One region of the Pseudoalteromonas sp. R3 genome, then DNA from elsewhere that is predicted to be linked to it. Evidence: predicted binding sites of a transcription regulator. Region 1 holds the regulator's gene; each other region holds the start of a gene.
The links. The regulator MetJ, encoded in region 1, represses methionine synthesis genes. The targets are predictions, from matches to a motif close to TAGACGTCTAGACGTCTA.
Positions count from the first base shown of each region.

Region 2: metA (homoserine O-succinyltransferase) is a predicted target of MetJ. The motif match lies at 4,660-4,677, and genes of this name have one in related genera.
Region 3: metK (methionine adenosyltransferase) is a predicted target of MetJ. The motif match lies at 3,389-3,406, and genes of this name have one in related genera.

Region 1 is NZ_CP034835.1:226,232-234,462, reverse strand. It holds gene ELR70_RS05880 (PBP1A family penicillin-binding protein) at 1-2,244, shown strand, start outside; gene metL (bifunctional aspartate kinase/homoserine dehydrogenase II) at 2,305-4,653, opposite strand; gene metB (cystathionine gamma-synthase) at 4,659-5,882, opposite strand; gene metJ (met regulon transcriptional regulator MetJ) at 6,183-6,503, shown strand; gene ELR70_RS05860 (malic enzyme-like NAD(P)-binding protein) at 6,574-7,815, opposite strand.
Region 2 is NZ_CP034835.1:3,281,307-3,289,537, forward strand. It holds gene metH (methionine synthase) at 1-2,537, opposite strand, end outside; gene ELR70_RS19410 (homocysteine S-methyltransferase family protein) at 2,549-3,571, opposite strand; gene metA (homoserine O-succinyltransferase) at 3,627-4,574, opposite strand; gene ELR70_RS19420 (PAS domain-containing hybrid sensor histidine kinase/response regulator) at 4,702-7,857, opposite strand; gene ELR70_RS19425 (ABC transporter substrate-binding protein) at 7,869-8,231, opposite strand, start outside.
Region 3 is NZ_CP034835.1:1,345,387-1,353,617, forward strand. It holds gene ELR70_RS10675 (CYTH domain-containing protein) at 1-496, shown strand, start outside; gene ELR70_RS10680 (START domain-containing protein) at 480-1,166, shown strand; gene ELR70_RS10685 (HDOD domain-containing protein) at 1,223-2,074, shown strand; gene metK (methionine adenosyltransferase) at 2,138-3,289, opposite strand; gene tkt (transketolase) at 3,650-5,644, shown strand; gene ELR70_RS10700 (hypothetical protein) at 5,839-6,480, shown strand; gene ELR70_RS10705 (hypothetical protein) at 6,512-7,243, opposite strand; partial or broken gene ELR70_RS10710 (RimK family protein) at 7,514-8,231, shown strand, end outside.

The DNA of each region.
Region 1 (8,231 bases):
GTTAAAATCGACGATATTCCCGAACCTTTGCTCAAAGCCTTTTTGGCAACAGAAGATAACCGCTTTTATGATCACTTTGGAATCGACCCGATAGGTATAGTCCGCTCCTTTATCGTATTGGTCAGCACAGGTGAGAAAAAACAAGGTGCCAGTACCATCACCATGCAGTTGGCACGAAATTTCTTCCTGACCCGGGAAAAAGCCTATATCCGCAAAGTAAAAGAAATCTTCATTGCCCTGCATATCGAGCGGCTACTGAATAAAGATGAAATTCTGGAGCTTTACCTGAACAAAATAGAACTGGGCCACCGTGCTTTTGGCATTGGCGCCGCGGCGCAGGTTTACTACGGCAAAGAACTTCATGAACTCACATTGCCACAAATGGCGATGCTGGCTGGTTTACCCAAAGCCCCTTCAGCACTTAACCCTATCCGTAATCCGCAACGGGCAAAATTACGCCGTAATGTGGTACTGGGCAGAATGCTCACCGAGGGGTATATCTCTCAGGCTCAATACAACGAAGCCACTCAGGCACCCATTACCGCCAAGCGCCATGGTGCAGAAATAGAGCTCTACGCGCCTTACATATCAGAAATGGTGCGCGCGTACATGGTGAAGACCTATGGTGAAGATCAGGCCTATAACTCAGGCTTTAAGGTCTACACCACGGTCGAATCAGATATTCAGGCTGCTGCACAACAAGCACTAATCGACAACCTGCACGCCTATGATATGAGACACGGCTTCCGCGGACCTGAGGCACAATACTGGCAGGCAGAAGAATTACCCTGGTCACCCTCTCAGATCCTGGAAAAGCTCGAGACAGTCACAGAAATAGACCCTCTGCGTGCCGGGGTTGTGACGGCAGTTGACGAGCAAAGTGCAACTGTCATGTTAAAGAATGGCGCTGAGATCATTGTGCCTTGGTCTGGATTAAAATGGGCACGCGCGTATATCACGGAACGCCGTCAGGGTTTGCCACCCAAGCTAGCAAGCGATATTCTGGCGCCTGGCATGCAAATCTGGGTGCGTGAAACAGCTCAGGACTGGCTGCTAAGCCAGCTGCCACAACCGGCTAGTGCACTGGTTTCTCTCGACCCACAAAGTGGCCGTATCAAAGCCTTAGTGGGTGGCTACAGTTTTCAGCAAAGTCAGTATAACCGCGCCGTTCAGGCCAAACGCCAGGTTGGCTCTAACATTAAGCCTTTCATTTATTCAGGTGCACTGGAAGCCGGTTACACCCTATCGACCATCATCAATGACGCACCTATTAATCACTGGGATAAAAGTATGGGCGTGGCCTGGCGTCCCAAGAACAGCCCCGACGTTTACAGCGGTCCAATCCGTATCCGCCGCGCACTCGCTCAGTCGAAAAACGTCGTGTCTGTGCGCCTGTTGAGAGGCATGGGGCTCAACGAAGCGGCCGACCATATTCTTAAGTTTGGCTTTGATAATGAAGACATAGTACGCAGTGAGTCATTGGCTCTGGGAAGCGCCTCTCTGACGCCACTTGAAATGGCACGGGGCATGAGCGCCTTTGCGAATGGCGGCCATTTGGTCGAAACCTATTTTATCGAAAAGCTCACCGACAGCTATGGCAATGTGTTAGGTGCTGCACAGCCACTTAAAGTGTGTACTGAGGATGAGTGGGAAGTAGATCAATATACCTGTGCACCGCGTATCATCTCCGAGCAGAATGCGTTTTTAATCGCAGATGCAATGAAGAGCGTAGTCTGGGGAGGTGGCAGCTGGAAACACAAAACCGGCTGGAGTGGCACAGGCTGGCGTGCCCAGGCACTTAAACGTAAGGATCTGGCAGGGAAAACCGGCACCACTAACAATTCGGTCGATACCTGGTTTACGGGCTTTAACCGCAACGTATTAACCACAGTATGGGTTGGCTTTGACGACCCGGGTAAGTCGTTGGGTCGCGCTGCCTACAATGCCAATCTTGGTAAGCAACAGGTAGTCGGTGCCGAAGCCGGTGCCACCTCTGCGTTACCAGGCTGGGTGCAATTTATGCGCGCGGCCTTGGAAAACGAGCCTCTGGCGCCAATTGATCCGCCTCCGGGTCTGGTGTCGGTGCGTATCGACCTGAAAACCGGATTACTGAGTGAACGCAACGATCACACCAGTCGCTTTGAATATTTTGAACGGGGTACAGCACCCAGCAAGTACGTACTGGATACTGGCTCAAGTACTCCGTTTGAGGAGCAACTGCCGGATACCGAAGAGCTGTTCTGATAATCAAGACGTTAAAAGGCCGGTCAGTGACCGGCCTTTTCTATTTCATAAAAAGCACTATTATCTCAGTTGCTGCGTTAACCAGTACAAGTCTGAATGGATCCCCGCCGCGGTGACCTCTTTACCTGCACCAGGCCCTTGGATCACTAACGGATTTTGTTCATACCACTGAGTTGTGATAACGAAAATATTATCTCCCGGAGTCAGGTTCGCAATTGCGCTGCCCTGAGCCACCTCTGCAATGCCCACTTTGGCGTGAACCGCACCAGAAACATCGATTTCTAATGCCCCCGTATAGCGTAGCACCTTGCCACTGGCCAGTGCCGCATCATTACGCTGCTGATAGAACGCATCTAACTCCGCTTTGCGTGCCAGAAAGGCTTCCCAGCTGCCTTGTGCCAGCGCTTCAGGCATCAGGGCCTCTAATACAATATCATCCAACTCCAGTTGCAGACCCAGTTCACGAGCCAGTATCAACAGTTTACGCTGCATATCCCGACCGGATAAGTCTTCTCTGGGATCGGGTTCGGTGTAACCCATTTCTTGCGCAGCCAATACCAGCTCAGAAAAAGGACGCGAACCGTCATAGCTGCTGCACAACCAGGATAAGGTGCCCGAAAATACCCCTTCAATTCGTATCACTTTGTCGCCGCTGTTTTGCAGATCGGCCAGTGCAAAATTCACCGGCAACCCAGCGCCTACACTGGTGTTATAGCGCCACAACAAATTGCGCTCTTGTAGCTGAGTGCGTAATGCCTGATACCAGTCATGTGGAGCTGTACCAGCATATTTATTGGCGCTGATCAAATGACAGTCGTGTGCTGCAAAATCAGGATAAAGCTGGCTAAATGCTTCGCTGGCAGTGATATCAATCACCACTTTGTGTTCGTAATCAAGCTCACTGATGCGATCCAGCAACTCTTCATGCGAATAATCCTGCGCTTCACTTTGCCACTGCTGCTGCCACTGAGACAAGGTCAGACCGCTCGGGCAAAAAACCATTTTCTGCGAACGCAGTAGCGCGACCACTTTGAGGTCAAATTGGCTCTGCAAACGCGCAATTTGTTGCTGACACTGACTGAGGAACACTTCGCCCACATTACCCAGTCCGGCAATGATCACTGCCAGTTCACGGCCTTTGTTAACCAGTTTGTCGTGCAAGATAGCTAATACATCGCTGTCAATAGCCTGATCTGTAAGGAATAAGGCGTAGTCAGCGGCACTATGAGTAAAGCGCACCACAACCGCCTGCTCATCCAGCACAGCCTGTGCCTGACGCACTAATGGCGCAATATCCGGACACGGCGCTACTACGGCAAACCCGCGTAAATGAGACTCAACTATGGTTACCCGGCCACTCAGGCGCAATACCACCTGATGCGTGAATTCGCTGGGCACCAACAGATAATCTTCGCCGTTCTGATTAAAGTGATGAATACCATGCTGAATAAGCTGGCTCAGCGCCCCCACTTCACCGGAAGCCAAGGTATCAACGCGCAATAAATCCAGGTCACCAAAGGTGGTAACAAAGCGTTTTTCCTTGCTGTAACCTTGCTTAACCACTTCGGTGCCCTGCACATCTGGGTCAAAGCTACTGCGTACCTGTAGCTTAATGGTCGTTTCTTTAAGTGGTGACAAGGTTTTTGCGTGTAAAACCGGGTTACCAAGACGGGCCAATAAATTCGCCTGCGCACGACATACCTTACTGTATTTTATAGCATTACCCACTTTTCTCGGGTCAGTGCTGAATACACCTGGCGTGTCTGTCCAGATAGACACAGACGCCGCATCCAGATAGCTGGCTAACAATGTCGCACTGTAGTCGCTGCCATTGCGCCCGAGCGTGACAGTATTGCCCATGCTGTCGGCTGCAATAAACCCTGTCACAACATAAATTTTGTCCTGATTGAGTGTCTGATGGCAGGCCAGGCGATTCTGGCTATGCATCAGCTGACCCTGGTGCTGAGTAAACAGCGACCGTGCATCCACATCTTGTGCAGCAATATTAAGAGTATTCAACAGGGCTGCGAGTAAACGTGCAGACCAGATCTCGCCGAATGCAAGCAGAGGCGCCTCCTGCAACTGGCGGGACTGTGCCAGGCGGCCAATGCTGCTTAGCTCATCGCGCAACTCAGATGCCAGCTGGTCCTGCCGGGTAGCAGAGAACAATTCACTGATCAGCTGCACCTGATGATTTTCAACCTGCAGCAATATATCGCTGAAAGCACGCTCATCCTGCTGCTGATAGCTCTGCCACAGCGCAACCAGAGTATTGGTCGTTTTGCCAGCCGCCGATACCACGATACAGTCGCCAGTTTGGCAGTGACCAATGATGATGTTGGCAACCGCTTGATAGCGTGCCGCTGAACTCAGACTTGAACCACCGAATTTATGTACTGCTTTTGTCATTTCTTCTACCACAATGCCGTATGTGCTGGCGAGAGCTTGAATGCTTTCGCATTATCACTGGAACCGCCTTGCGTAGTTTTCACCGCTGCGAAAGCCTGTTCTAGGTCTGCTAATAAATCGTCGATTTCTTCAATGCCCACCGAAATACGGATCAGCGTATCGCCGACACCCGCTTCAAGACGTGCTGCCGGATCCATGCCTGCATGCGTCATGGTTGCCGGGTGACAGATCAAGCTCTCGACCCCGCCCAGCGACTCAGCCAGCGAGAATTGCTTTACACTCGTCAGGAACTTAGCTGCATCTGCCAACTCCCCTTTAATGTCAAAGCTCACCATCCCTCCGAAGCCTTGTTGCTGTTGTTTAGCCAGCGCATGCTGAGGATGGCTTTCCAGTCCGGGGTAATACACCTGACTGACAAACTCAGATTGCTCTAGATAACGCGCAATCGCCAGCGCGTTTTCCTGATGCTGTTTCAGGCGAACATTGAGCGTACGCAAACCACGTAATGTCAGGTAACTGTCGAACGGTGCGCCTGTGATACCGATATTGTTCGCCCACCAGGCTAGCTCATCACCGAGCTCCTCGGTTTTGGCAATCACTGCACCGCCGACGACATCCGAGTGACCATTGATATATTTTGTCGTGGAGTGCACCACGATGTCGACGCCAAATGCGATGGGATTTTGTAGCGCCGGCGACAGAAAGGTGTTGTCGGCCGCAACCAGAGCACCGCACTGTGCAGCAACGTCGGTGACCGCTTTAATATCGGTTAATCTCAAAATCGGGTTGCTCGGCGTTTCTATCCAGACCAGCTTAGGTTTAATCGCCAGGATCTCCTGCAAGCTCTCGCTGCGTGTCAGATCCAGGACTTTGACCTTCAGCAAACCGCGCTTTTCCAGCGAGGTAAATAAGCGATAGCTGCCACCGTAACAGTCGTGTGGGATCACTAAGGTGTCGTCAGCATTAAGTAGCTGAGTCACCAGATGTACCGCAGCCATGCCGGTAGCCGTAATGATGCCCTTTGCTCCACCCTCTAGCTCTGCCAGTGTTTGCGCGAGAATGTCGCGATTTGGGTTGCCGCTACGGCCATAATCATAGTCACGTTTCTTATCGAAGTCCGCAAATGAATAGGTGGTCGACAAATAAAGCGGGGGCACCACCGCACCATGATGCTTATCAGCATCAATGCCTGTACGTACCGCTATGGTTGACTTGTTGCTTTGGCTCATAGGTCACCTGGCTAAGTTAGATGTTTAGACGTCTAAAAGGTTAGATGAACAAAAGTTAGAAGTCAAAACATTTATACCGCTAAATGGCTAAATAACTAGTATTTGACTATCTTTTTTAAACCGATAAAATTTCGCCACTCAACGCGAACTCTATGCTAATAAGACTGAGTATTTGAGCTTAAACTATGGCAAATGACGTGCAACATTGCCAACAGAGAGCCTGCGTGTCACGGTTGGATCCATACACAGTACACAGTCTTATTCGCATTGCATCTACAACACTGAGGCAAGTACACCACTATGGCTAAATGGAACGGTGAATATATTCACCCTTATGCAGAACACGGTAAGAAATCAGAACAGGTAAAAAAGATTACTGTTTCTATCCCGCTCAACGTACTCAAAGTGCTGACCGATGAGCGCACCCGCCGCCAGGTTAACAACCTGCGCCACGCGACTAACAGTGAGTTACTGTGTGAGGCATTTCTGCATGCCTTTACCGGCCAGCCGCTACCTGGTGATGAGGACCTGCGCAAAGATAATCCGGAGAAGATCCCGGCAGAAGTGCGTCAGATCATGACTGAAATGGGGTTGGAGATCCCAGAGATTAACGAAGAGTAATCTTGTCGACGCCAGTAAATAACAACAAAAAAAGCCTCACAGTGTGAGGCTTTTTTTTGCTCTGATAGGCTTATGCCATATAATTTTCCGGCATTTCTATTTGCGCCACACCGGACTCAACCGCCGCCTCAGCAACCGCTCTGGCAATACGTGGCAACAAACGCGGGTCCATCGGCTTAGGAATGATGTAATGTTCACCAAACTCCAGGCTGTCCACATCCGCTGCTTTAAGTACTTCAGCAGGTACAGGTTCTTTGGCGATGCTGCGGATCGCTTCAACTGCCGCAATCTTCATTTCATCGTTAATGGCCGTTGCACGCACATCCAGTGCACCACGGAAGATAAACGGGAAACACAGTACATTATTCACCTGGTTTGGATAGTCTGAACGGCCCGTTGCCATGATCAAATCATCACGTGCGCCATGCGCCACTTCCGGGCTGATCTCAGGATCTGGGTTAGAACAAGCGAATACCACTGGCTTGTCCGCCATCAGTTTCAGGTCTTCCGGAGACAGCAGGTCCGGACCAGACACGCCCACGAAGACGTCAGCGTCTTCAATCACATCCTGCAAGGTACGCTTGTCGGTATTATTGGCGAACAGCTTTTTGTACTCATTCAGATCATCACGACGTGTGTGGATGACCCCTTTACGGTCAAGCATATAAATGTGTTCACGCTGTGCGCCGCACTTGATTAATAGCTCCATACAGGCGATGGCAGCAGCGCCAGCTCCCAGACAAACGATAATGGCGTCATGAATGTTCTTGCCCTGGATCTCAAGTGCGTTCAACATACCCGCAGCAGTCACAATTGCAGTGCCATGTTGATCATCATGGAATACCGGCACATCACAGCGCTCAATTAACGCACGCTCAATCTCAAAACACTCAGGTGCTTTGATATCTTCCAGATTGATGCCACCGAAGGTGTCGGCGATATTGGCCACCGTATTGATAAAGTCTTCTGTGGTCCGGTGCTTAACTTCGATGTCAATCGAATCCAGGCCTGCAAAGCGTTTAAACAGTAACGCTTTACCTTCCATCACAGGCTTAGAGGCCAGAGGGCCAAGATTACCCAGACCCAGGATAGCAGTACCATTACTGATAACGGCAACCATGTTACCTTTACCTGTGTAACGATAAGCATTGCTGGGGTCGGCGGCGATTTCACGGACTGGTTCTGCAACACCTGGACTGTATGCCAGGGCCAGATCCTTGACGGTTTCCGCAGGCTTGGTCAACTCAACGCTGATTTTTCCTGGAACGGGGTGGGCATGATAATGTAACGCTTGTTCACGAAAGTCTGACATGACGCGATTTTTTCCTAACGAAGAAGTTGAAAGTGAGAGTGAGATAAAAAATTCGCTAACTGCTTTAAACCATACCTTTTTTAAAAATTAATTCAAGCGATATCAGGTCTATCCTGTTAAAGCAAAGATAGTTGACAGTTAGCAAAATTTAGCGACTTTTTTGCTACTTTTCGGCAAAGTTAACTCACAATAAATGATCTGATAAGTGTCATTTCCAGTTCAAAATAGCGTCATTTTTATGCAGAATATAAATGAAATGAATAAAGCAAGCTAAGAAAACAAGTTCACAACATTTGATGTGTTTTAGATCGCATTTAGCCACTTATCACTGCATTTATAGAATTATAAAACTAATTTTATCACGGATAGCTATGCATATTAATCAGTTGAATATGGCTATTCACGCTGAAACAGGT
Region 2 (8,231 bases), 1.4 Mb from region 1:
TGCTGAATGGCTGCCACGGCAAAGTATTTGGAGTCCGGATGCGAGAAGTACCAGCCTGATACCGCCGCGCCCGGCCACATGGCATAAGAGCTGGTGAGCTTCATGCCAATGCGGTTTTCCACATCCAACAACTGCCAGATTTTATCTTTTTCAGTGTGCTCAGGACATGCAGGATAGCCCGGTGCCGGACGGATCCCCTGATAGTTCTCGCGGATCAGTTCTTCATTACTAAGCTTTTCATCTTCAGCAAAGCCCCAGTATTGCTTACGCACCTGTTCATGCAGGTATTCTGCAAAGGCCTCAGCCAGACGATCTGCCACCGCTTTCACCATGATTTTGTTGTAATCGTCCTGCTGCTGCTCAAACACCTCAGCTAAATCATCCTCTTCCAGACCACCGGTGACCGCAAACGCACCAAAATAATCCGGCGTGCCTTTCGGCGCGATATAATCGGCCAGACAATAGTTCGGAAAATCGGTTTTTTCGGTCTGCTGGCGCAACTGACAAGACTTCAGCAGCACTTCTTCACGGCTTTCATCGCGATAGATTTCAATGTCATCACCCACCCGGTTTGCCGGGAATAAACCAATTACACCCAGCGGTTGTAAACTGCCTTTAGCAATCAGCTCGTCAAGCATAGTATTGGCATCGGCAAAGAGCTTTTTCGCTTCCTCACCCACTACTTCATCTTCAAGAATACGCGGGTATTTACCGGCCAGCGTCCAGGTCATGAAAAAGGGCGTCCAGTCGATATACTCACGCAAGGTAGCGATACTGACATCTTTAAACTCAGTGATGCCCAGCTTTTTGGGTACCGGTGGGGTGTAATTGTCCCAGTCGAGTTTAACCGCATTGTCACGTGCGCGGGCCAATGTCACGGGTTTTGAGCGGGGCTTTTTACGCGCCTGCTGGTCACGCACCTTAACATATTCACTGGCGGTTTTTTCCAAAAAGCCCGGCTTTTGTGAAGCGCTCAGTAAACTGGAAACCACTCCCACCGCACGGCTGGCATTGTTAACATAAACCACCCCTTTGTCATACTGAGGTTCAATCTTGACCGCCGTATGCGCCTTCGACGTGGTTGCCCCGCCAATCAACAGCGGGATCTCAAACCCCCGACGAGTCATTTCTTTAGCGACATGTACCATTTCATCCAGCGACGGGGTGATCAAACCCGACAACCCAATGGCATCGGCATTTTCATCTATGGCTGTTTGCAGAATTTTCTCTGCCGGCACCATCACACCCAAGTCCACGACCTCGTAGTTATTACATTGCAGCACCACACCGACAATGTTTTTACCTATATCATGAACATCGCCCTTTACCGTGGCCATGATGATCTTACCGTTGCTCTGACCGGCCTGCTTCTCAGCCTCAATATAAGGGTCCAGATAGGCCACCGCTCGCTTCATAACACGTGCAGATTTAACTACCTGAGGCAGAAACATTTTACCGGCACCAAATAAATCACCGACCACGTTCATACCGTCCATCAATGGACCTTCGATCACCTCGATGGGTTTATCAAACTGCTGGCGACAGGCTTCTGTGTCTTCTTCAATAAATTCAGTAATGCCTTTGACCAGCGCATGCTCCAGGCGTTTGGCCACAGGCCAGCTACGCCACTCCTGATCTTCGGCTTTCTCAGCCTGTGCCATCCCCGAGTAATTAGGCGCTATCTCTACCAGACGCTCACCGGCACCGGGATCGGTATTGAGGACCACATCTTCTACCGCCTTGCGCAGTTCATCGGGAATATCATCGTATACCGTCAGCTGACCGGCGTTGACAATGCCCATGTCCATACCGGCCTGAATAGCATGATATAAAAACACCGAATGAATGGCTTCACGCACCGGGTTATTACCCCGGAATGAAAAAGACACATTCGACACCCCGCCCGACACTTTACAGTGCGGCAGATTCTGTTTAATGCGTCGGGTACCTTCGATAAACTCAACGGCATAGTTATCGTGTTCTTCAATACCAGTCGCAACAGCAAAGATATTGGGATCAAAAATAATGTCTTCAGGCGGGAAACCCAGCTCATCCACCAGAATGCGATAAGAACGCTCACAGATCTCAAACTTGCGGTCGGCCGTTTCTGCCTGACCCGTTTCATCAAACGCCATCACCACCACAGCAGCGCCAAAGCGCTTAATGATTTTCGCCTGGCGTTCAAACGGCTCGCGGCCCTCTTTGAGCGAAATAGAATTAACGATGGCCTTGCCCTGAATACACTTCAAACCCGCTTCAATCACTTCCCATTTAGAGGAGTCGACCATGATTGGCACGCGGGAAATATCCGGCTCTGAGGCAATCAGGTTCAGGAACTTAACCATGGCGGCCTTGGAATCCAGCATGGCCTCATCCATATTGATGTCGATCACCTGCGCGCCGTTTTCCACCTGGCTGCGTGCGACATCCAGTGCGGCTTCATAATCTTCTTCCAGGATCAAACGCTTAAAACGCGCCGAGCCGGTCACATTGGTTCTTTCACCAACGTTAGTAAAAATGGCTGTAGATTGCGTCATATCAGTACTTCCTAATTAAGATTACAGGCTTCAAGGCCCGCCAGGCGCATTCTTACTTCAAGCTCAGGCAACGTGCGTGGTGCCACCTGTTCCAGCCCTTTCACAAAAGCGCGAATATGGTCGGGTGTTGTACCACAGCAACCACCAACAATGTTGATAAAGCCTTCCTTCCCCCAGTCGATGATTTCTTTTGCCATTTCAGGGGCTTCCAGATCGTACTCCCCAAACTCGTTGGGCAGACCCGCATTCGGATGTACCGACGTATAGGTTTCACACACCCGCGACAGCTCTTCGACATAGGCACGCAGTAGATCCGGTCCCAGCGCGCAATTCAGTCCGATGGAAATCGGTTTGATATGACGGATAGAGTTGTAAAAGGCTTCGGTCGTTTGGCCCGACAAGGTACGTCCCGAGGCGTCGGTAATTGTGCCGGAGATCATCACAGGCAAGGTTATACCGGTACGCTCAAAGGCTTCTTCCACCCCATACGCCGCCGCTTTAGCATTCAGTGTATCGAAGATGGTTTCAATCAAAATCAGGTGCGCGCCGCCTTCAATTAAGGCTTCGGTCGACTCAATATAGGCCGTAACCAGCTGATCGAATGACACATTGCGATAACCCGGGTCATTGACATCCGGTGAAATTGAACAGGTTTTTGAGGTTGGCCCAAGGACACCGGCCACATAACGCGGTTTACTCGGGTCTTTCGCGGTAAACTCATCACACACAGCCCTTGCCAGACGAGCCGACTCGACGTTAATCTCCCGGCTGAGGCTGGCCATATCGTAGTCTTCCATCGAAATAGTGGTGGCGTTAAAAGTATTGGTTTCAATAATGTCCGCACCCGCTTCAAGATATTCACGGTGGATCTGACGGATCACCTCAGGCTGAGTCAGGCTTAACAGGTCGTTATTACCTTTGATCAGGACATGCCAGTCTTTAAAACGCTCGCCCCGATAGTCCTCTTCCTCAAATTTGTGTTTTTGGATCATGGTGCCCATAGCACCGTCGAGGATCAAAATACGCTGTTGCATGGCCGTTTTAAGTTCATCGGCAATGGCTGCGCCGTCAATCGCGGTGGTGATATCTTTATTCGGCATAATTGTTAGTCCTTACATCCTGGCTAACCAGATTAATATCGTACGGAGTGGTCTGGTAAACATAGTAGTTTAACCAGTTGGAGAATAACAAAAAGGCATGGCTTTGCCATGTCTTAGATGGCTTGGCGTTAACATCATCTTCAGGAAAATAATTTTCCGGCTTGGGTGCATCCGGCCCTTTTTCGCAATCCCGAAAATACTCTTTACTCAAAGTGTCGGCATCGTATTCCGGATGCCCGGTAATATATACCTGACTGCCAGACACATTTTTAATTAAATAGGCGCCGACTCGCTCAGAACCAGCCAGTGTCACCAGCTCCTCACAGGCATCGATTTTACTGGCCTCAATATGGCCATAACGGGAATGGGGCACCAAAAATTCATCGTCAAAGCCACGGGTTAGTGCACCATGTTCAAAGTAGCAGCGGTGGCGAAACACCCCGCACAGCTTGTCTTTTTTAAGTTCCCGCTTCAGACCATGATGATGAAACAGACCCGCATGTGCCGCCCAGCAGGAGAACAATGTCGATGTCACATGGTGCTCGGCCCAGTCGAAAAACGCCTGCAACTCCTCCCAGTAAGTCACTTCTTCATATTCCAGGTGAGCAAGTGGTGCGCCGGTAACAATCAGCGCATCATAATTTTCTTCTCTGACATCCGAAAAGTAACGGTAAAACATATTCAGATGCTGCTCGGAGTTGTCGGAGCTACGGTGGGTGTCCAGGCGCAGCAGATCCACATTCACCTGCAAGGGCGTGTTGGCCAGCAGACGAATAAACTGCACTTCGGTTTCTACTTTATTGGGCATTAAATTGAGTATTGCCAGCCGCATTGGTCGGATCTCCTGCGTACTGGCACGGCTTTGTGGCATCACGAAGACATTTTCGTGGCGCAAATGGCTAATGGCAGGTAAGTCGTCGGTGACTGTGATTGGCATGATATTCCCCTCAGTGACTAGGACCGTTAAAGATAGATCCGTTAACTTGAGACATTATGAAGCAACAGGAATAAATTTCAACTTCTAGATGTTTAGCCGTCCAAATAAACCCTCTTTTACTCACCTCCTAAAATGCCGCTTTGAGCAGATGGAAGGAACGCGTCAATACGTCTTCGAGTTCCAGAATCAAATTTGCCTGCTGGGGACTTTGCTGCACAATGGCCAGCTCCAACTGCGCAGCAAGCTCAGCACAGCGCACCAGCCCAAGATAACCAGCCTGTCCTTTTAATGTATGTGCCATTCTGGCTGCCTCTTCAATATCCTCTACTTGCAGCCTTTGCCTCAGCCGTGTACAAAACCCTTTCTGTGCATCAATAAACTTATCAGACATTTTATGATAAAACGCCTCGTTGCCATTAACATGTCTGAGCCCTTGCGCCACATCGAGCAATTCACTTTGTGCATTATCCTGCGTTGGTATTATCGTTGATAAGTGCATATCGGCAGACTCTGTGACCACAGGCACCTCATCACGAGTCGGCTTCTGTTTACGGCTAAGCCATTGATATATTTTTTGATAAGCCAACTCAACGTTTATTGGCTTGGCGATATGATCGTCCATACCACAGGCTTTGATTTCCTGCAGATCATGTTGCATAACATTTGCGGTCAGCGCGATGATCGGCACCTCTCGACAGACTGCGCTTTTTCTAATCTCCCGGGTTGCGGTATAACCGTCCATGACCGGCATTTGGCAATCCATCAGGATCAGATCAACTGGAGTTTCCTGTAATAGCTCCAGCGCTTCTTCTCCATGTTCGGCAGTAAGCACCTGCATACCCGCGTCAGTCAGTATCTCCTGTGCAATTTCCCGATTGATATCGTTGTCCTCAACCAGAAGTACCTGTGCTCCTCCTAGTAGTTCTGGCAAGGCCCCCTGCTCAATCTGCGTACCAATTTGCGGTGGAGATTCAGTCGTGGCGGTTGCAATGGGAAAGTCGATTTCCACGAAAAAACGTGTACCTTTCCCCACAGAGCTTTCACACCAAATCCTGCCATCCATCAGTTTCACCAGGTTTTTGCTGATTGCCAGACCCAGGCCGGTTCCACCGTACTGACGAGTTGTTGATGCATCCGCCTGAGTAAAAGGAGTAAACAAGGTTTGCAGCTGCTCCGGTGAAATGCCTATGCCGGAATCAGATACGGTGAACACAATTTTTGCACTGGACTCCGTCAGGGTCTTAATCGCCAACTGCAAAGATAGACTGCCATAATGAGGTGTGAATTTAACTGCGTTACTGAGTAAATTGAGCAATATCTGACTGAGCCTGAGTGAATCTCCCATCAGGACCTCGGGTAACGCGGGGTCCTGGTTTACCTCAAAATCCAGCTGTTTTTCATCAATACGCGCAGCAATCAGACCACAAATATGCTCAATAAGTATTTGTGGACGAAACGGCACAGATTCCACACTCAATTTGCCCGCCTCAATTTTAGAAATATCCAAAATATCATTCAGGATCACCAAAAGGTTATCCGCGGCATAACGTATTTTTTTCAGATAGTTATGCATTTTTGGTGGCGCATCCATTTTGAGCGCTAAATGGGTTAACCCGGTGATTGCATGCATGGGAGTACGAATCTCATGAGACATATTGGCAAGAAACTGCGACTTAGCACGGGTCGCACTTTGTGCGGCCTCCATTGCTTTAAGGAGCTTTTTCTCTGCCTCTTTACGGTCTGTAATATCCCGAATGATGGCGGTGAAATAATTCACTTCCCCCACTTTAGTTTCTGCAACAGCCAAGTCGATGGGAAAACACTGGCCATTTTTCTTGCGTGCGGTCACCTCACGTTTGTTATCGATGACTTTTTTAATGCCCGTATCAAAGTAGTTCTGCATATACTGATCATGGCTGCTTCGATTTGGTTCTGGCATCAGCATACGCAAATTGTTTCCTAACACTTCGTCTCGCGCGTAACCAAACATTTCCTCCGCAGCCGGGCTAAACTCTTGAACTTCTCCTTGAATATTGATCACTATGATGGCATCGGCTGCCGTATCAATAATGGCGCGAGTCATGGCCTGATTTTCTATTAGCGAGCGCTCTTTGCGCATTTGCTCAGAAATATCCTGCACAATACCCACAAGCTTGTAGTGACCAGTATTACTGTCCAAAGAGCGCTCAGCCACCAGCCGAATAAAACGACAGCTCCCGTTATTATGCAACTCATAATTAAAATCATGATGCTGTTGCTGCTTATCAAAAATAGCCTGTAACGCCGTATCAGAGGCGACATCGGTATGACCAAACAGGGTATTTACGGTTACCGGCTGCGCCGCAGAAGCACCTATGATGTCGTAAGCCTCCTGAGACAAGTGGACCAGACCACTTTGCAGTTCCAGCTCCCAACGCCCCAGACGCGCCATTTTTTGTGCCTGTTCATAATTCAGATTGGCACTTTGTAGCTCCGCTGTACGTAATCTAACGCGGGATTCGAGTTCTCGCTGATTGTTATCCAGCAAAGATATGTGTTCACGAATGGCACTGGCTGCCCAGTTGAACGTCCTGCTCAGCGCTGCTATCTCTTTGAATCCGGACTCCACTTTCTGATGTGTATAAGTGCCTTCAGCAAGCAAAGAGGCCTGCCTGGCAAGGTCACTCAGAGGCGCAATAACCCGCTTCCTGAGCAGTATCATTACCATCAGAATGAGTATCCCGCACCCTATCCACATCAGGGCCAGATTTAACCGGATATTGTGCCATAACGCCTGTTCACTCAGCGCAAGATTATAGCGCAGATAAATAGTGCCAAAGCGAGTAGAGCGCAACTCTGTACTGGAGGGCAAAGCAAAGCGCTGAAACGCCTCTATCTGTGTGTGGTCAGCAGTAAAGGACAACAGTGGCATACTGCTGCTTCGGGCGGCTTTAACTGCCTTATCAGAACCATGACTGGTAATATCCTGGAGGGGTTTACCAATTTCGGCAAACTGATTACTGAATCGTATGCGCCCGGTATGATCCGCAACCACAATACTGATGACTTCCGGCACAGTGCCTATAACAGATAAATCATGGCGGATCTCTTCAGGCCTGTCGGAACTCAGGTTTACTTCTACATGGCGCTTCAATGTCATCAGCAAATAATTAGCATGTGACTGATGGCTTGCATAAGAGGCATCCCGGCTGCCAGTATAAATCACCATAGTACTGAGGCTCAGTACAGCCAGACACAGTAACAAAACGCCCACAGGCACCCAAAATGCCAGGGACGTTGGCACTCCTGGCTGCCTCATTGCAGTATAAACCTCGTATCAACCAGACCTTGCACATCAGCCACATCATCAATCATATTATGCTCTACCAGCACAGATAGCAGATGCTCTACGGTTGAGTGCAAAGGGGGCTCTGTTCCCTTACCCACTAACAAAGAACGGTTGGTCGGGGCATCAGCCAGTGTAATACCATCGAGTGCGGTTAACAGCTCATGCGGTTGCAGGCCAAGCCGGGGAGACATTAGCTGAGCTGCGTTTTCAGGGTATTTTTCTATATATTCTAGTGTCGAAAACTGGGCCGAAACCAATGTCTGTAGCGCTTCATGATAATGGCTTAGGTGTGCGGTTCTGACCACCAGCACATCAACGATTTTGCCCGG
Region 3 (8,231 bases), 1.1 Mb from region 1:
TGAAGATTTATTCCACTGCTCACGATATAACCGCTTGATTTTGGCGCTTACCCGCTGGTTACTGGACAAGTCCTGGCGTAAAAACTGGGATCAAAATGCGATAACTGCTGCACAAAGCCCGGTTGGGGCATTGGCAAAACGTGCCTACGATCACGACTGGAACAAACTAACAACGCTGTTCCCGGCAGACAGTGCTATGACAGTTAAAGAGTATCTGGAGTGTCGTCAGCCGCTGGAAAACATGCTTCTTAGTGGCCATTGTCTGGGTAAACTATACGATAAAGAAACCCGTCAGGCGTTCAGAGCCCCATGGGTCGATATTGTTTATGGTATTTATGAACTAGAAACACTCTTCTATTTACGTCAGTTGTGCGAGGGACAGCCCAGTGAAGCGTTGCAGGACATTTTAGTCTGGTTGCAACAAAAGGCCGACTTTCTCGTTAGTGCAATGGAGCAAAGTCGTCAGGCATCGTTAAACAGTGAACCTTACTGGTGATAAGCCAGGTTTAGCCTGTCTGTGTTTGCTACTGTGGCTTGTCGTTTATGCTATGCCGGGTCACAGTACACAGACGTCAGAGCGATGGCAGCCCTGGCATCAATCGACGTTGCTGTCGATCACCTACCATAAGCCATTTGATCAACCCCTGAAAATACGTGTAACCGGCAAATGGCCCGGGATCAGTGCAAAATCTGTGATTAATCTGCTAAATGATACCGAGCGCGTTCCTTTGTGGGTGAAACACGTTAGTGAAGTGACGATTTTATCTCGCCCTGCAGCTAATCAGACGCGCGTGCTGACCCAATTTGATTTACCCTGGCCGCTTCGTAAGCGGGACATGGTGACACATGCCTGTTTGCTGCAATTATCCAAAGAAAGCTATGTATTGAAGATACGCTCCGACACTGAGTACCCGACAGAGCAGGATGTGATTCGAATTCAGCCTGTGATGGTACAATGGGGTCTCACGGAGCAAGACAACGCCGTTTATATCGATTATCAAATCTCAGCTGACATTCAAGGCGAGGCACCACAATGGTTTACCGATAAAGTTGCACTGCGTAATACCCGGGCTTCGTTTAATGCGTTGTATGCTTTATTACGGGCACGCCCGGACAGCATGGAGCCCTGGGCCCTTACGCCCGGAAATACCTGCCCGTTCGAATGATCATCGCGTATATATCGTCTACACTAAAAGCAAACTAGTCTGACGTATTTGCTGTTATGCTCAATATCGATGAAGAAACACTGGCGGAGTTACGTTCCGGATTCAATCTGCCGGCAAAGCCTGAAATTCTGGAGCACATCCAGAATGAACTTAATAGTGAAGAACCTGAACTCAATCGCGTTGCGAATATCATTTCTCAGGATGTTGCAACCTCTGCCGCTGTGTTAAAAGTCATTAATTCCCCGGCCTATGGCATGTCAAGAACGGTGTCGGACATCAAACAGGCCGTGATGTTTTTGGGTCTTAATAGTATCACCCAGATTGTGACGGGCTACTTGTTGAAAGAGGCGTTTGATCAAAGCCTGTGTTGTATCTCGTTAGAGCGGTTCTGGGACAATGCCATTGATATCTCTCAGATAGCCATGCTGATTGGCAAGCGGGTGCGCGCCAATGTACCGGTTGAAAACTTACAGTTGCTTGGCTTGTTTCATGATGCAGGTATACCTGCAATGGCCATGCGTTATGACAACTACAAGGAAGTCATGACTCGTGCCATACAGCGCCCTGAGTATACGCTTGCCTGTTATGAAGAGCAGCTATACCCGACTAATCACGCTGTGGTGGGTTATTACCTTGCCAGCTCATGGAATATTCCCAAGGCGATGTGTCAGATCATATTGCGTCATCACGACCCTTTGTACCTGGATGAGGAGCGAGAGGAGAGTGAGCAGCAAGCCTTTGCCATTCTTAAGTTAGCTGAAAACCTCGCCTTTGAGGGTAAGTATTTTCGTAACTGTGCGGATTGGCATGCTTTTAAAGATAAGGTGATGATTGTATTAAACATTCATGACGATGAATACGTGGATATAAAAGAAGATATTGAAGAGTTTTTGATATCCGGGAATTAACTATTCTAATTTTATAAACAAAAGGCGCCTTAAGGCGCCTTTTCTGTAAATCATTATTTACAATTATAAACCAGCAGCTGCTTTAAGCGCTTCAGCTTTGTCTGTTGCTTCCCACGGGAACTCGTTACGACCAAAGTGACCGTAAGCCGCAGTAGGCTGGTAGATTGGACGCTCAAGGTCTAGCATAGTGATCAGACCGTACGGGCGCAGGTCAAAGTGTTCGCGGATCAAGTCGATCAGGCGAGCTTCTTCCAGTTTACCTGTGCCGAAGGTTTCAACACTGATAGAGGTAGGCTCTGCAACACCAATTGCATATGACACCTGAATCTCACATTTGTCAGCAAGGCCAGCTGCAACAATGTTCTTAGCAACATAACGGGCTGCATAAGCGGCTGAACGGTCAACCTTTGATGGATCTTTACCTGAGAACGCACCACCACCGTGACGTGCCATACCACCGTAGGTATCTACGATGATTTTACGACCAGTCAGACCACAGTCACCCATAGGGCCACCGATAACGAAACGGCCAGTCGGGTTGATGAAGAACTTAGTCGCTTCAGTGATAAGTTCAGCTGGCAGTACTGGTTTAATGATGGTTTCCATCACAGCTTCTACCAGATCATCCTGAGACACTGTGTCACAGTGTTGAGTTGACAAAACAACGGCATCAATACCAACTGCTTTACCATTTTCATAGGCAAAAGTAACCTGAGACTTAGCATCAGGGCGTAACCAAGGCAAAGTGCCATCTTTACGCACTTGCGCCTGACGTTGAACCAGACGGTGTGAATAAGTGATTGGTGCTGGCATTAAAACATCAGTTTCGTTACAAGCGTAACCAAACATCAGACCCTGGTCACCCGCACCTTGTTCTTCAGGGCGAGTACGGTCAACACCCTGATTGATATCAGGAGACTGTTTACCAATGGTATTAAGGATTGCACATGAATCAGCATCAAAGCCCATGTCTGAGTGGGTATAGCCGATTTCGCGTACCGTTTTACGCGTTAATTCTTCGATATCAACCCAGGCGCTGGTAGTGATTTCACCACCAACCATGACCATACCGGTTTTAACGTAAGTTTCACACGCAACACGTGCTTTTGGATCTTGCTCAAGGATAGCATCTAGTACCGCATCAGAGATCTGATCGGCGATTTTATCCGGATGACCCTCAGAAACAGATTCAGAAGTAAATAAATGTTTTGCCATTGTATTTATGCTCACAAATATTGCGCTTCACAAACTACAGGAATAGCGCGAAAAATCAGAGCGATATATTATCGAAAACACGCACGGCTGCATAGCTTTTTTACGCCTAGACGTCTAATTTTAGACCTTTGCAAAAAACGCAGTAAAAAAGTCCGTGAGTAGCTCGATATTTCATTGATTTTTAATTGCAGTGGTTACCCTAATAGGTAAGAATGGGGACCAATTTTCTAATCGAGTTACCTGCTGCTTTGACGTGTTACACTTTAAGTTGCCTCACATCAGGCACACATGACAACGTCGCTACACGGGTATTATAGGTACAGATTTGCCACTCAAAAGACATAAAAGGTAGGAGACTTCATGCCATCTCGCAAAGAACTTGCAAATGCCATACGCGTTCTGTCCATGGACGCAGTTCAAAAGGCCAAATCCGGTCACCCGGGTGCCCCAATGGGTATGGCCGATATCGCAGAGGTATTGTGGCGCGATTATTTAAAGCATAACCCCAATAATCCTGAGTGGGTTGATCGTGACCGCTTTGTATTATCAAATGGCCATGGTTCCATGCTCATTTATTCTCTGTTGCATTTGTCTGGCTATGATCTGTCTATTGATGAACTGAAAAACTTCCGTCAGATGCATTCAAAAACGCCAGGTCATCCAGAGTATGGCTATGCACCTGGTATTGAAACGACTACAGGTCCGTTGGGGCAGGGCATCACCAATGCCGTAGGTATGGCAATTGCGGAAAAAGCGCTGGCAGCTCAGTTTAACCGTGACGAGTACGATATTGTAAATCACTACACGTATGCTTTCCTTGGCGATGGCTGTTTGATGGAAGGTATTTCTCACGAAGCCTGTTCACTGGCCGGTACTTTAGGTCTGGGTAAACTGATCGCATTTTGGGATGACAATGGCATTTCAATTGACGGTGAAGTTGAAGGCTGGTTCAGCGATGACACGCCGAAGCGTTTTGAAGCATACGGCTGGCACGTCATTGCGGATGTGGATGGCCATGACAGCGACGCCATCGCAGCAGCGATTGAAGCGGCACGCGCAGAATCAGACAAGCCAACGCTTATTTGTTGTAAAACAGTGATTGGTTATGGCTCACCAAACAAGTCGGGCAGCCACGATTGTCACGGCGCCCCTCTAGGTGATGACGAGATCAAAGCGGCACGCGAGTTCCTGGGCTGGGAGCATGAGGCGTTTGAAATCCCTGAGTCTGTTTACGCAAAATGGGATGCGTCTGCACATGGCCAGCAAATTCAGAGCGAGTGGCTGGTTAAGTTCACAGAATATCAGATGCATTACCCTGAACTGGCGGCGGAATTTGAGCGTCGTACTAAAGGCGAGTTACCTGCTGATTGGGCACAGAAAAGTGCTGAGTACATTGCCCAGCTACAGGCCAACCCGGCTAACCCGGCAACCCGTAAAGCATCACAAAATGCACTGAATGCATTTGGCCCTCTGTTACCTGAGTTTATGGGCGGTTCAGCGGACTTAGCGGGTTCTAACCTGACACTGTGGGATGGCTCCAAAGGCCTGACAGCAGACGATGCCTCAGGCAACTACATCTTCTACGGTGTACGTGAATTCGGTATGTCGGCCATTATGAATGGTATTGCTTTGCACAAAGGCTTTATTCCTTACGGCGCAACCTTCCTGATGTTCATGGAATACGCCCGTAACGCAGTACGTATGGCAGCACTGATGAAGCAGCCTAGCATCTTTGTTTATACCCACGATTCAATCGGTCTGGGCGAAGATGGCCCAACGCACCAGCCAGTAGAGCAGCTGGCAAGTATGCGCATGACCCCAAATCTGGTTAACTGGCGCCCGTGCGACCAGGTTGAATCCGCTGTAGCCTGGCAGCAGGCTATCGAGCGTAAAGACGGTCCTACGTCATTGGTATTTACCCGTCAGGGGCTTGAGCAACAGGCGCGTAGCGACGAACAGGTTGCAGCCATTAAGCAAGGTGGTTATGTACTGAGCTGTGACGGTGAACCAGAGCTTATCCTGATTGCAACGGGTTCAGAAGTTCAACTGGCAGTAGAAGCTGCGGCACAACTTCGTGACAGTGGCAAGCGCGTACGCGTAGTGTCTATGCCATCTACCGATGCATTCGATGCACAGTCTGCTGAGTATAAAGAGTCTGTATTGCCAGCTGCGGTAACACGCCGTGTTGCTATCGAAGCAGGTATTGAAGACTACTGGTATAAGTACGTTGGTCTGAATGGCGCGGTTGTTGGCATGAGCACCTTTGGTGAGTCAGCGCCTGCAGCTGAGCTGTTCAAGCACTTCGGCTTTACCGTTGAGAATGTGGTTGCCAAGGCAACAGCGCTGTTCAACTAAGCTCAAAGTTTGCATTGAAAAAGCCGTTTAGGGAAACCTAAGCGGCTTTTTTATGTTCTGAATAGGCTTGAACTGGTACAAGCTATTGTTCTTTGTTGTAATTAATGTTTTATAGTGAGGGGTTACTGTTTCGGATATGCCCGAAACCTCGTGCTCTTATCATTAAACGATAACTGGTCATCAGGAGTCATAGGTTGAGGATACTATTTATCACCCTAATATTGGTTTCTCTGAACGTGTCTGCCACCGCGGGCATAAAGAGTGAAAGCGGCATCTTTGCATTTGTTGGGGAGCAGGTGGACTTTTATCAGTTTGAGTCCAATGTAGGCGACGGTGTGATCCGCATGGATGGCGCATTCAAAGCGAAATACAAAGTCCTGGAGAAAGTCCACGGAGAGTTTAATGCCGATGTAATCTCGTTTGAAGTCTACGATCACTACGGCACTCCTGCGTTTGCAAAGTATAAGTATGTACTGTTATTTGTCACAGAGCATGACGGGAAAATATACCACGAAAAGTACCAGTACTTTGATGTTTATAAGACACAGTCGGGGGAGTGGGCCTATTGCGGTGCTCCCTTTGAGTACGAAGAAGCTGTGAATCCTAAGCCATTGGAGAATATCGAATTCAGTCCAGTAATCGAATATAGCACAGTGATGTACAATGAGGCGTATGCAAAGGAAGTGTTTCCGGAGCCCACTTTTGAACATGCAAATGGCAAAGCTACCTGCCGACAAGGCGTTTATGTGGATGAGCTTTTTAGGATAAAACAAGAAGAAATTTTGAAAAATCGTGGTCATTCAGCGAAACCTGGCAGCAAAACCTTATCTCGCTGAATGTATCATCTATCTGCACTTTAACATCGGCTTAGAACCGATAGGCGAGGCTCACATTGATACCCATTTCGTTGCTGCTACGGTCAAACCAGTTGGACTGGTGGTAGATTGTCTCTAATGTGCCATACCAACTGGGCGTAAAGGCATGTTCTATGGCTAAGCTCAGGCCGTAGTTATGTCCATCATAGTCGAGCACTTTATTGGCCACATCCTTATTGCAGCCTTCGCGCTTTTCACAGTAAATAATTTCAATATCACCTGGTTGATAAAAGACGCTGCCATAGACTAGCAGTTGTGGTGAAATTCTGTACCCGCTAATAAGGGACACGTCCAGCAGTTGCTTATCAAGCCCCCAATGTCGGTAGGTATTCTGGTTGCCAGTGCTACCGTTGTCATTGTTTTTGACATACCCAAACCGTACAGCATGGCTCCAGTCACCGCTTTGAGCATGTTCACGATGCTTACCGTAAAATTGGTATTTGATCCCATAATTAGCATCGCTGGCAATGGTGGCGTCAAGTTCAAGTCCGAAACCCAGCGAAAGTTTGGCAGAAGTTAGCCCTTTCGACTCACTTTCCGCGTCTATGCTACCTTTATGAGGCATTACGTGTGTGGTTGCCTTGCCGAAAGCAAGCTCCAGCTTGAGCGCTTCTTCGTTGACCTCTGAGCTGCTTAACCTGACCATGTCATTGTGTGCTTTGGGTGTGGAATTGCACCCAGCCAGAACGGTCAGTGCCACGGGTATCAAGATTACTTTGTTCATGTGATTTAATTCTATTCCGTTAAAAATGGCGCAAGTGTGCAGTATCGTCCCTTAAATTGCAACTTTTGGTGGCAAGACTGGGCACAATGGTGGCTTTTGCAGCGAACAGGAGAAAAGAATTGCTCATCTTAAGCATCAAAATTGATCGTTTGTCTCTGGTCTGATTTTTACATACAAATAGCGTTATACCGGTTGGAAAAACCATCATAAACAGGTGGTCTGTTGCACTATGCTAAAAGCATAAAAGGTCAGGCCACACTAAGGACTAAAATGTTGTCTACGCTATTTGTTGTTGATCAAAACGCAGATATTTTACCACTGAACGACAATGTGGTGACTTTCGAAACTTATCTTCAGGAGTATCCTAAACTCGGCGAGTCTAAGCTCAGGGTTATTAACCTTTGTGACAGCCGACGATACCTCAGTCAGGGCTATTATTGCTCCTTGCTGGCTGAAGCACGCAATCATCAGGCGCTGCCGAATGTAAAAGTGATCAATGAACTGGGTGATGAGGGCTGCACCGTGTATTTGTCTCAGGTCTGGTGCGCGCAGCAGGGCATAGCCGTGTCACAGCCCTTGTCTTTGTTGGTCTGTATGGGCGAAACACAGCAGGCTGCATATACCAAGCTGGCAGCGCATTTGTTTGCACAATTCCAGGCTCCGTTACTGACTGTGAATGTTCAGCTGCAGGGCGCGGGACTGCAAGTCCAGGTTTTGCGCAGCGACTTTTCATCAATTGATGCTGATGAGCTGGCATATTGTGCACAGGTGCTTAGTCGAGTCCATGCAATGCAATGCAATGGAAGAAGCGCAAAAGTAGTAAAAAGCACCGCTGGGATCTGGCTATGCTGGTTGATCATCAAGAGCAGTTGCCGCCGAGTAACAAAAACGCCGTTAGTCGCTTTGTGAAGGCCGGGGCCAAGCTGGGTATTAAAGTTCACCTGGTCGAGGCGGCTGAGCTGTATAACTTAAGTCAGTTTGATGGGTT